DNA from 3 places in the Pseudoalteromonas sp. AWM4_233 genome. Region 2 is predicted to be linked to each of the others. Evidence: predicted binding sites of a transcription regulator. Region 2 holds the regulator's gene; each other region holds the start of a gene.
What was found. The regulator MetJ, encoded in region 2, represses methionine synthesis genes. The targets are predictions, from matches to a motif close to TAGACGTCTAGACGTCTA.
Positions count from the first base shown of each region.

Region 1: a site for MetJ is predicted at 2,054-2,071, ahead of ACXAC4_RS10460 (homoserine O-succinyltransferase). Genes of this name have one in related genera too.
Region 3: a site for MetJ is predicted at 1,662-1,679, ahead of ACXAC4_RS12985 (methylenetetrahydrofolate reductase). Genes of this name have one in related genera too.

Region 1 covers NZ_JBSWSZ010000001.1:2,349,183-2,352,468, forward strand. Annotated here, with positions in the region: gene ACXAC4_RS10455 (homocysteine S-methyltransferase family protein) at 1-1,053, opposite strand, end outside; gene ACXAC4_RS10460 (homoserine O-succinyltransferase) at 1,043-1,990, opposite strand; gene ACXAC4_RS10465 (DMT family transporter) at 2,153-3,040, shown strand; gene ettA (energy-dependent translational throttle protein EttA) at 3,143-3,286, shown strand, end outside.
Region 2 covers NZ_JBSWSZ010000001.1:3,372,099-3,375,384, reverse strand. Annotated here, with positions in the region: gene ACXAC4_RS15355 (malic enzyme-like NAD(P)-binding protein) at 1-1,190, shown strand, start outside; gene metJ (met regulon transcriptional regulator MetJ) at 1,265-1,588, opposite strand; gene metB (cystathionine gamma-synthase) at 1,888-3,111, shown strand; gene metL (bifunctional aspartate kinase/homoserine dehydrogenase II) at 3,118-3,286, shown strand, end outside.
Region 3 covers NZ_JBSWSZ010000001.1:2,905,137-2,908,422, reverse strand. Annotated here, with positions in the region: gene ACXAC4_RS12990 (hypothetical protein) at 1-296, opposite strand, end outside; gene ACXAC4_RS12985 (methylenetetrahydrofolate reductase) at 664-1,620, opposite strand; gene ACXAC4_RS12980 (M16 family metallopeptidase) at 2,073-3,286, shown strand, end outside.

The sequences.
Region 1 (3,286 bases), 1.0 Mb from region 2:
ATTCAAGTTACACGCTTCAAGGCCCGCTAAGCGCATACGCACTTCTAGCTCAGGCAGAGATCTTGGTTTAATTTGCGCAAGGCCATTAGCAAATGCCTTAATATGTTCAGGTGTTGTACCACAACAGCCACCGACGATATTGATGAAGCCTTCTTTGCCCCAGTCGATGATTTCTACTGACATTTCATCGGCTTCTAGGTCGTACTCACCAAATTCATTCGGTAAACCCGCATTAGGATGCACTGAAGTAAAGGTTTCACACACGCGCGACAGCTCTTCAACATAAGGACGTAATAAGTCTGGGCCTAAAGCACAGTTCAAACCAATTGAAATAGGTTTAATGTGTCGAATAGAATTATAGAATGCTTCTGTTGTTTGACCTGACAATGTCCGACCTGAAGCATCGGTAATAGTACCTGAGATCATAACTGGCAGCGTAATACCCGCTTGTTCAAACGCTTCTTCTACGGCAAATGACGCAGCTTTGGCATTTAAGGTGTCGAAAATCGTCTCAATCAAAATTAAATCTGCACCACCTTCAATCAAAGCAAGCGTAGACTCAATATAGGCCTCAACCAGCGCATCGAAGGTTATATTACGATAACCTGGGTCGTTCACATCTGGTGAGATTGAACACGTTTTAGAAGTTGGACCTAATACACCTGCAACATAGCGCGGTTTGTGCGGCTCTTTCTCAGTGAACTCATCACAAATTTTACGTGCTAATTTAGCCGACTCAAGGTTGATTTCACGACTCAAACTACCCATTTCGTAGTCTTCCATCGAAATAGTGGTCGCGTTAAAAGTATTTGTTTCAATGATATCAGCACCAGCTGCTAGATATTTACGATGAATATCTGCAATGACATCAGGTTGAGTTAGGCTTAATAAATCGTTATTGCCTTTCACTAACACATGCCAATCTTTAAAGCGCTCGCCGCGATAATCTTCTTCTTCAAATTTATATTCTTGGATCATGGTACCCATGGCGCCATCTAAAATAAGAATACGTTGTTTTAAAGCCTCTTTTAAGGCTGCACTTTTATTCGGCATAGTTGTTAGTCCTTACATCTTGGCTAACTAGGTTAATATCGTATGGAGTTGTTTGGTAAACGTAATAATTCAGCCAATTTGAGAATAACAAAAAGGCATGACTTTGCCATGTTTTACTCGGTTTTTGCTCAGCATCGTTATTCGGGAAATACCCTTCTGGCTTAGGCGCATCAGGGCTTTTGGCTAGGTCGCGTAAATATTCTTTTTGTAAAGTATCAGCATCGTATTCAGGGTGACCAGTTAAAAACACCTGACTGCCAGACTGGTTTTTAATTAAATACGCACCCACTTTTTCAGAGCCTGCCAACACCGCAAGTTCAGGCGTATTTTGTATTTTAGCCAGGTCAATGTGACCATAGCGAGAATGAGGTACTAAAAACTCATCGTCAAAACCACGAGTTAGCGCACCATGCTCAAACAAACAACGGTGCTTAAATACGCCGCATAATTTATCATCACGAAGTTCACGCTTTAAACCATAATGATGGTACAAACCCGCATGAGCTGCCCAACAAGAAAATAATGTTGAGGTCACATGGTTTTCAGCCCAATCAAATAGCTCTTTGAGTTCTTGCCAGTAAATGACATCGTCATATTCCAGATGAGCCAGCGGCGCACCTGTGATGATCATGGCATCGTAGTTTTCATCTTTTACATCAGAAAAATAGCGATAGAACATATCTAAGTGTTGCTCAGAATTTTCTGAACTACGGTGCGTATCTAAACGTAATAAATCGACGTTAACCTGAAGCGGCGTATTCGCAAGTAAACGAATAAACTGCACTTCGGTTTCAACTTTGTTGGGCATTAGGTTGAGAATCGCCAAGCGCATTGGACGGATCTCCTGCGTTCTTGCACGTGATTTCGGCATCACGAAGACATTTTCATGTCTGAGTGTAGCAATAGCAGGTAGCTCATCTTTTACGGTGATCGGCATACAATTCTCCCCAACTTAATTTATGGGTGTCATTATGAACGTAAAGTCGAAAAATTCAACCTCTAGATGTTTAGATGTCTAAAATCTCAACTCATTTGTTTGCAACTAGAAGAAGAACCTTGATAATCCACTCGCCTGAAAAGAATAGAGTAAGAGAATATAATGGGGATCGGTGAACTTGCCGCAATCAGCGCAGCCATAGTCTGGGCGTCATCAACAATTTTATACAAACGATTTAGCCATCATTTATCGCCTTTGCAATTGAACATCAGTAAAGGTGTGATCGCTTGTGCGCTCATGTTATTAATTTTACTAGTGATGCCTGCCAGTCCTCTGCCACAATTAGCCAGCTCTTGGGCTTGGCTTATTGTCAGCGGCATTTTGGGTATTGCTATTGGCGATAGCGCTTATTTTGCTGCACTTAGAAATATTGGCCCAGCACGTACACTTGTCATTGAATCACTCGCGCCGGCCATTGCAGGTGTACTAAATATTGTATTGCTCGGCGTATGGCTCAGTGGTCTTGCATGGCTTGGTATTGTTATCACAACTTTAGGCGTTTTGTTGGCAATTAAACCTAAAAGTCCATTACCTCAAGTTGAGCACAGCATTTACATCAAAGGCGTTGGTTTTGCCTTACTTGCAGCCACTTGCCAAGCGGCAGGTATGGTGATGTCAAAAGGTGCTATGAACGCTGAACAAATTGGTAGTTTGTGGGCCGCCTTTATTCGTTTATTTTCAGGCACACTGGCTGTCGCTTGCGTTGTCGCATGCCTAAAAGAACAAAATCTCAAACAAGCCATTACCTTGAATGGCATAAGTCAAAAGCAATGGCTTTTTGTCGCGGTGTTTTTTGGCACTTTTATTGGCCTTTGGTTGCAGCTTATTTCAGTCAAACATACCGATCCGGCTATCGCACAAACTATTTTCGCAACCGCCCCGCTGATGGTGATGACTATTGGCGCCATGCGAAAAGAACCCATGACAAAAAATATGATATTGGGTGGGATAATTGCTTTTTCTGGTGTAGCACTATTGGTTTTGAGTTAATTTCATGAGTTTAAAAAAGAGATAACCTGCTGTTTGATTGACGAAATCGCTAGGTAAACTCTACAATATGCAAGTTAATTTTGAACATGAAAGGTTTCATCTATGGCATTGCCAGATAAGTTTATTTATTCAATGCACCGCGTTAGCAAAGTGGTGCCACCTAAACGTACGATTTTAAAAGATATTTCATTATCTTTCTTCCCTGGTGCGAAAATTGGTGTACTAGGTCTAAACGGCGCAGGTAAA
Region 2 (3,286 bases):
TTGAATTAACTAAACCAGCCGAAACAGTTAAAGATCTTGCGTTGGCCTACAGCCCAGGTGTGGCTGAGCCGGTTCGAGAAATTGCTGCAGATCCTGCTAATGCTTACCGATATACAGGTAAAGGCAATATGGTTGCGGTGATCAGTAATGGCACTGCAATTTTAGGTTTAGGTAACTTAGGCCCACTTGCTTCTAAACCAGTTATGGAAGGTAAAGCGCTACTATTCAAACGTTTTGCAGGCTTAGATTCAATCGACATTGAAGTAAAGCACCGCACTACAGAAGACTTTATTAACACGGTTGCGAATATTGCAGACACTTTTGGTGGTATCAACCTTGAAGATATTAAAGCACCAGAGTGTTTTGAGATTGAAAAAGCGCTCATAGAACGTTGTGATATTCCTGTATTCCACGACGACCAGCATGGTACAGCGATTGTAACTGCTGCGGGTATGTTGAATGCATTGGAAGTACAAGGCAAAGACATTCATGACGCTATCATTGTATGTTTAGGTGCAGGTGCTGCAGCAATCGCATGTATGGAACTGCTGATTAAATGTGGTGCACAGCGTGAGCACATTTACATGCTAGACCGTAAAGGCGTTATCCATACGCGTCGTGATGACTTAAACGAATATAAAAAGCTTTTTGCTAACAACACTGATAAGCGTACGCTTCAAGACGTTATTGCAGAAGCAGATGTGTTTGTGGGTGTATCTGGCCCTGACTTACTTTCTCCAGAAGACCTAAAGCTTATGGCAGACAAGCCAGTAGTATTCGCCTGCTCAAATCCTGACCCTGAAATTAATCCAGAAGTTGCACATGGTGCACGTAACGATTTAATTATGGCGACAGGTCGTTCAGATTATCCTAACCAAGTGAACAATGTTTTATGTTTCCCGTTTATCTTCCGTGGTGCACTTGATGTGCGTGCAACAGCGATTAACGATGAAATGAAGATCGCAGCGGTAGAAGCCATTCGTGGTATTGCGAAAGAGCCAGTGCCTGAGCAAGTGCTTAAAGCGGCCGATGTTGAGTCGTTAGAATTTGGCGCTGAGTATATTATTCCTAAGCCAATGGATCCGCGTTTATTGCCTCGCATTGCTAAAGCTGTAGCACAAGCTGCGATTGATTCTGGCGTTGCACAAATCGATTTACCAGAAAACTACATGGCACAATTTGAATCTTAGGCAAGATTAAATTAAAAAAAACCTCGCAATGGCGAGGTTTTTTTATGTTTTCTTTGTAATAACAAAAAAGCTGATTAACCTTCTTCGTTAATCTCAGGGATCTCTAAGCCCATCTCTTTCATAATGTTACGCACTTCAACAGGGATCTTCTCCGGATTGTCTTTACGTAAGTCCTCGTCGCTCGGCAACGGTTGGCCCGTAAAGGCATGCAGAAATGCTTCACACAGTAACTCGCTGTTTGTTGCATGGCGCAAGTTGTTCACTTGACGGCGGGTACGCTCATCAGTCAGTACTTTTAACACATTTAAAGGAATAGATACGGTGATCTTCTTCACTTGCTCTGATTTTTTGCCATGCTCTGCATAAGGGTGAATATATTCACCATTCCATTTAGCCATAATATTTTTTCTGATGCCTTTAGAGTAATTACTGCCAATAAGACTACGCTCGTTTGCGACGGCTTTAATTGACCTAGTTTGACTAACGCCCAACTCAAACTAAGGTTAATGTACCGATTTATGGTCAAAAACCCAGTCTTATTAACAATATTAGTTAACGAGGTGGCGAAATTTTATCGGTTTAAAAAAGATAGTCAAATTCTAGTTAAATAGCCATTTAGCAGTATAAATGTTTTGACTTCTCTAATTTGATCATCTAACCTTTTAGACGTCTAAACATCCATATACTAGGTGGTGATATGAGCCAACGCAATAAATCAACAGTCGCAGTCAGACATGGTATCGAAGCCGATAAACATCATGGTGCGGTTGTGCCTCCTCTTTACCTTTCAACAACGTATTCGTTCGCTGACTTCGATACTAAGCGTGATTACGATTACGGCCGTAGCGGTAACCCAAATCGCGATATTCTAGCTGAAGCATTAGCGCAGCTTGAGGGTGGAGAAAAAGGCATCATCACAGCGACCGGTATGGCAGCTGTCCACCTAGTAACACAACTTTTAAATCACGACGATACCTTAGTTATTCCACATGATTGTTATGGTGGTAGTTATCGTTTATTCACATCACTTGAAAAGCGTGGCTTGTTAAAACTAAAAGTTTTAGATTTAACTCGCGCTGACAGCCTTGCACAAATTGCAGAGATCAAACCTAAACTGGTTTGGATTGAAACACCGAGTAACCCAATTCTTCGTCTTACAGACATAGAGGCGGTTGTGAATGCAGCCCATGCAGTGGGCGCATTAGTTGGGGCTGACAATACGTTTTTATCTCCTGCGCTACAAAACCCAATTTCGTTTGGTGTTGATATTGTGGTGCATTCGACCACGAAATACATTAACGGCCATTCTGATGTTGTTGGCGGGGCCGTGATTGCGAAAACCCAAGCGTTAGGCGAAGAGCTGGCTTGGTGGGCAAATAATATTGGTATTACTGGTGCACCATTCGATAGCTATCTGACATTACGTGGTTTAAGAACTCTTAAAGTGCGTCTTAAGCAGCACGAAGAAAATGCCTTAGCTATCGCCAAGTACTTAGAACAGTCTGAGTACGTTCGCAAAGTGTATTACCCAGGTCTTGAATCACATCCACAACACGAACTGGCGAAAAAACAGCAGTTAGGGTTTGGTGGTATGGTGAGTTTTGATATCGCAGGTGGTCTTGAAGATGCTGCGGCATTCTTAACAACAGTGAAAGAGTTCTCGTTGGCTGAGTCTTTAGGTGGTGTTGAGAGTTTAATTTGTCACCCTGCAACCATGACACATGCAGGCATGGAACCTAAAGCACGTTTAGAAGCGGGTGTAGGCGATACTTTGATTCGTATTTCTGTCGGTATTGAGGAAGTAGTAGATCTACTTGCAGACCTCGAAGCGGCTTTTGCTAAAACACAGCCAGGTAAAGCGCCTGCGCCTGCTGATAACAAAGCCTGTAAATTAACACCTGCCCATCCAGCACTTTGGTAAAAGAAAATGACAAGAGTAGTACATAAATTTGGTGGGTCGAGCTTAAGCTCGGCCTCGCGTTATCAGGCTGTCGCACAGATCGTGGTTGGCCAGTGTCAGTTGGGCGATTGTGTTGTGGTTTCTGCAGCAGGTAAAACAACCAATACCCTAGTTAAACTATGGCAGAGTTATCAGC
Region 3 (3,286 bases), 470 kb from region 2:
CCAAAAAATATCGTGTAGATGATTACGTTTGCTGACAACAAGTAGATAAATGCTTGCCTAGTTGTTTTGAACATATAAATAAAGCTGACAATCAACATCCAGATTGGGGTAACAATCCACATATTAAATTGGGTTTTCCAGAGTAGGCGTTGGTCGCTTAGGTTAGTGTTAATACTGTCTGGCCCAAACCATACAATTAACGCCACAATGCCATAACTCAACGCTAATCCAAGAAAAACACCTACCGCTGTTTTGCCCCACCATTGAGGTTGAATTTTTTGATGTGCCTGGCTCATCGAATGCTCCTAATCAAAAAACTAGAGATGGGGATGATGATCAGTACAAGCATAATTAGCATGAGCCAAATAAAAACGCTTGCCGCACCATTGAAAATAAATGGGCTGATCACTGCTGAGGAAATTAACAGCAAATAACCGAGCTGTTTAAATTTTTTAGATATGGGGGTGTTTAAAGCCAATTGGTGTCGATTAGACGCATAGATGAAAGATACTCCAGCGGCTATAAACGTTAAAAAAACGAATAGCACTACTCACTCCATGTAAACTTGATTGTTAAAAGAGGGACAGATTATACACAGACAAGTCGCACTATCAATGATAATGCGACTGAGAATTGATGTTATTTAGTTGTTCTTTAGTCTAATTAGGCTATTTGTTTTTCTGCAAGATTAAGTTCCATCGTTGCTTTTAATAAACGATATAAATTAATCGATGCATCAATTTCTTCTTTACGATTGGTTAAGCTTTCAATATTCAAACCAAGCGGTACATTTAGATGTGCACAGCTTTGAATGATCAGGTCTAAATTCTCACGACAAATGCGGATTGACTCGCTTAATGGGTTTTGTGAGTCAAGCATGCGCCATTTCGTTGCTTCTGGCACTGAAATACCCAGCCACTCCATAAACTGCAATGTCTTCTCACCGCCACATGGCGTAAAGGTAAGAATAATACGTTTAGGCTCAAGCCCTTGTTGGCGACAGCTACGAGCATAGCTGGTGATTAAATCAATCGTCGCCTGTGCATTGTAAACAGCTTGAGAGATAAAGAATTCACACCCTTGTGCTGTTTTTTCCAACAAACGCTCGTGTTCGTTTCGCTTATTCGCATGGCGTTCAGCAATCGTCACACCACCTAAGAAAAAATCATCTTGGTGCTCTGCAATCGTTTCGTATGCTTTAGGCAGGCTAAGTTTAACTTCGCCATTTGAAGATGGACTACCTACTAATACAAGGTTGTTTAAGCCATGCTTAGTTTTAGTATTGTTAAGCCACTGATTAAATTCGCTCGCCTCACGTTGTGCCACACTTTTATAGGTGATGACATCAAGTTGTGACAACTCTTTAACGAGTTGGCTGTATTCACATGGATCTACGGTATGCTTGAATGGAAAAGGGCGCGGAACTTGAGTGCGGCTGCTTTCATCTTGAATGTCGTAAATCACAACACCGTCATATTCAATCTCGTGTAAACGACCAAGTAGCTTTTGTGCAATGGTTTTGACTTGCGCTTCATCAGTCCCCATCTTTGGCGGAGTAGTACCAATTAAATATACGCCTTGATTAGGGTCCAAAATTTTCTCTTGTAATGATAAAGCCATGGTCCTCATTCCCATTGGTTGTGCTGATGAGGTAAATATAGCAGCCATTTAGACGTCTAGATAGATTTTTTTCATGAAACTTATTCAAACACTATGAATTTCTCTCATGTTGTTTTTGAGGCTTAAGGGATAATTCAGTAACTCGGATATATTTATTTACATAAATATTGCTTGTAAATGAGCGAGTCACAGTAATTTATTGCATAATTGAAGCGGTAACATATGTGATACCAATCCTCAATAATACTCAATTATTTTGAGAGACTAAAACTGATGATAACCTCGCTGGGAATTTCTCATTTAGAACAACTAAATAGCCAAATTTCCGCCTTGCCTACTGGAAGTAGGTAGCTCGGCGTGAGCGGTGTTATCGACAAGTTTTCCTTGCCTCAAAATAGATCGCTTAATTAAGAGGAATGGTATGAAAAATAAAAACTGAATTTGGAAATCACATGAAATTTAAACTTTTGGCAACCAGCCTTGCAGTGACTTTAGCGCTGTCAGGTTGTATAAGTAATAATGCACAGACAAGCAATACAGCGAATGCCACTGTTGCATCAGCGTCTGTTGAGAACAAAGTATTTGCACAAGACTATGTGTTAGAAGAACTAGAAAATGGTCTTCGTGTGATGGTCGTTAAAACGGATTATCCTGATGTTGTATCGCTACAAATTCCAGTATCTGTAGGCTCTAGAAATGAAATCGAAGCAGGCAAAACCGGTTTCGCACACTTTTTTGAACACATGATGTTTAAAGGCTCTGAAAAATTCCCACAAGATGTTTATGCAGATATTCTGAAAAACTCAGGGGTAGACAACCGCGCTTACACGACAAACGACTACACCAACTACCACTTAAATTTCTCTAAAGAACATTTAGACAAAGTACTTGAAATCAAAGCGGACATTTTTCAAAACCTAAAGTATTCAGAAGAGCAGTTTCGTACTGAAGCACTGACGGTTAAAGGTGAGTATTTAAAAAATAATGCCAGCCCAATCCGTAAACTACTTGCTGCAGTGCGCAAAGAGGCATTTGAAAAGCACACTTATAAGCACACCACAATGGGCTTTTTCGAAGATATTGAAGCTATGCCTGATCAAATGGCGTATGGCCAGACGTTCTTTGAGCGCTTTTATAAGCCAGAGTATGTTTCACTTGTGATTGTAGGCGATGTTGACCCGCAAGAAACCATGAATATGGTTAAGAAGCACTGGGGCAATTGGAAAAAAGGTGACTACCAAGCGGATATTCCGGTAGAGCCAAAACAACAAGCGCCTAAATATGTGCATGAACAGTTCGAAGGCATGCCGGGTCACTGGTTACTCGTATCATACAAAGGCACTGCTTGGCAGCCGACTAAAAAAGATCGCGCAGCACTTGATCTGATCTCACAGCTTTATTTCTCTTCGAATTCAGAGTTATATCAAGAGCTCGTAGTAGACAAACAGCTTGCTAGCCAAATGTTTACTTATAATGCAGAGACAAAGGACCCAGGTTTATTACATGTCTTTGTTAAAGTTGAAAAAGAAGAAGATTTAGCCGCAGTACGTGATGCAATTGCAAAAACGTACGCTAAAGCACGCACTGAGCTGGTGGATGCAGATAAGTTAGCTGCATTGAAGTCAAACCTTAAGTACAGCTTCATCAATGGCTTAGATTCATCACA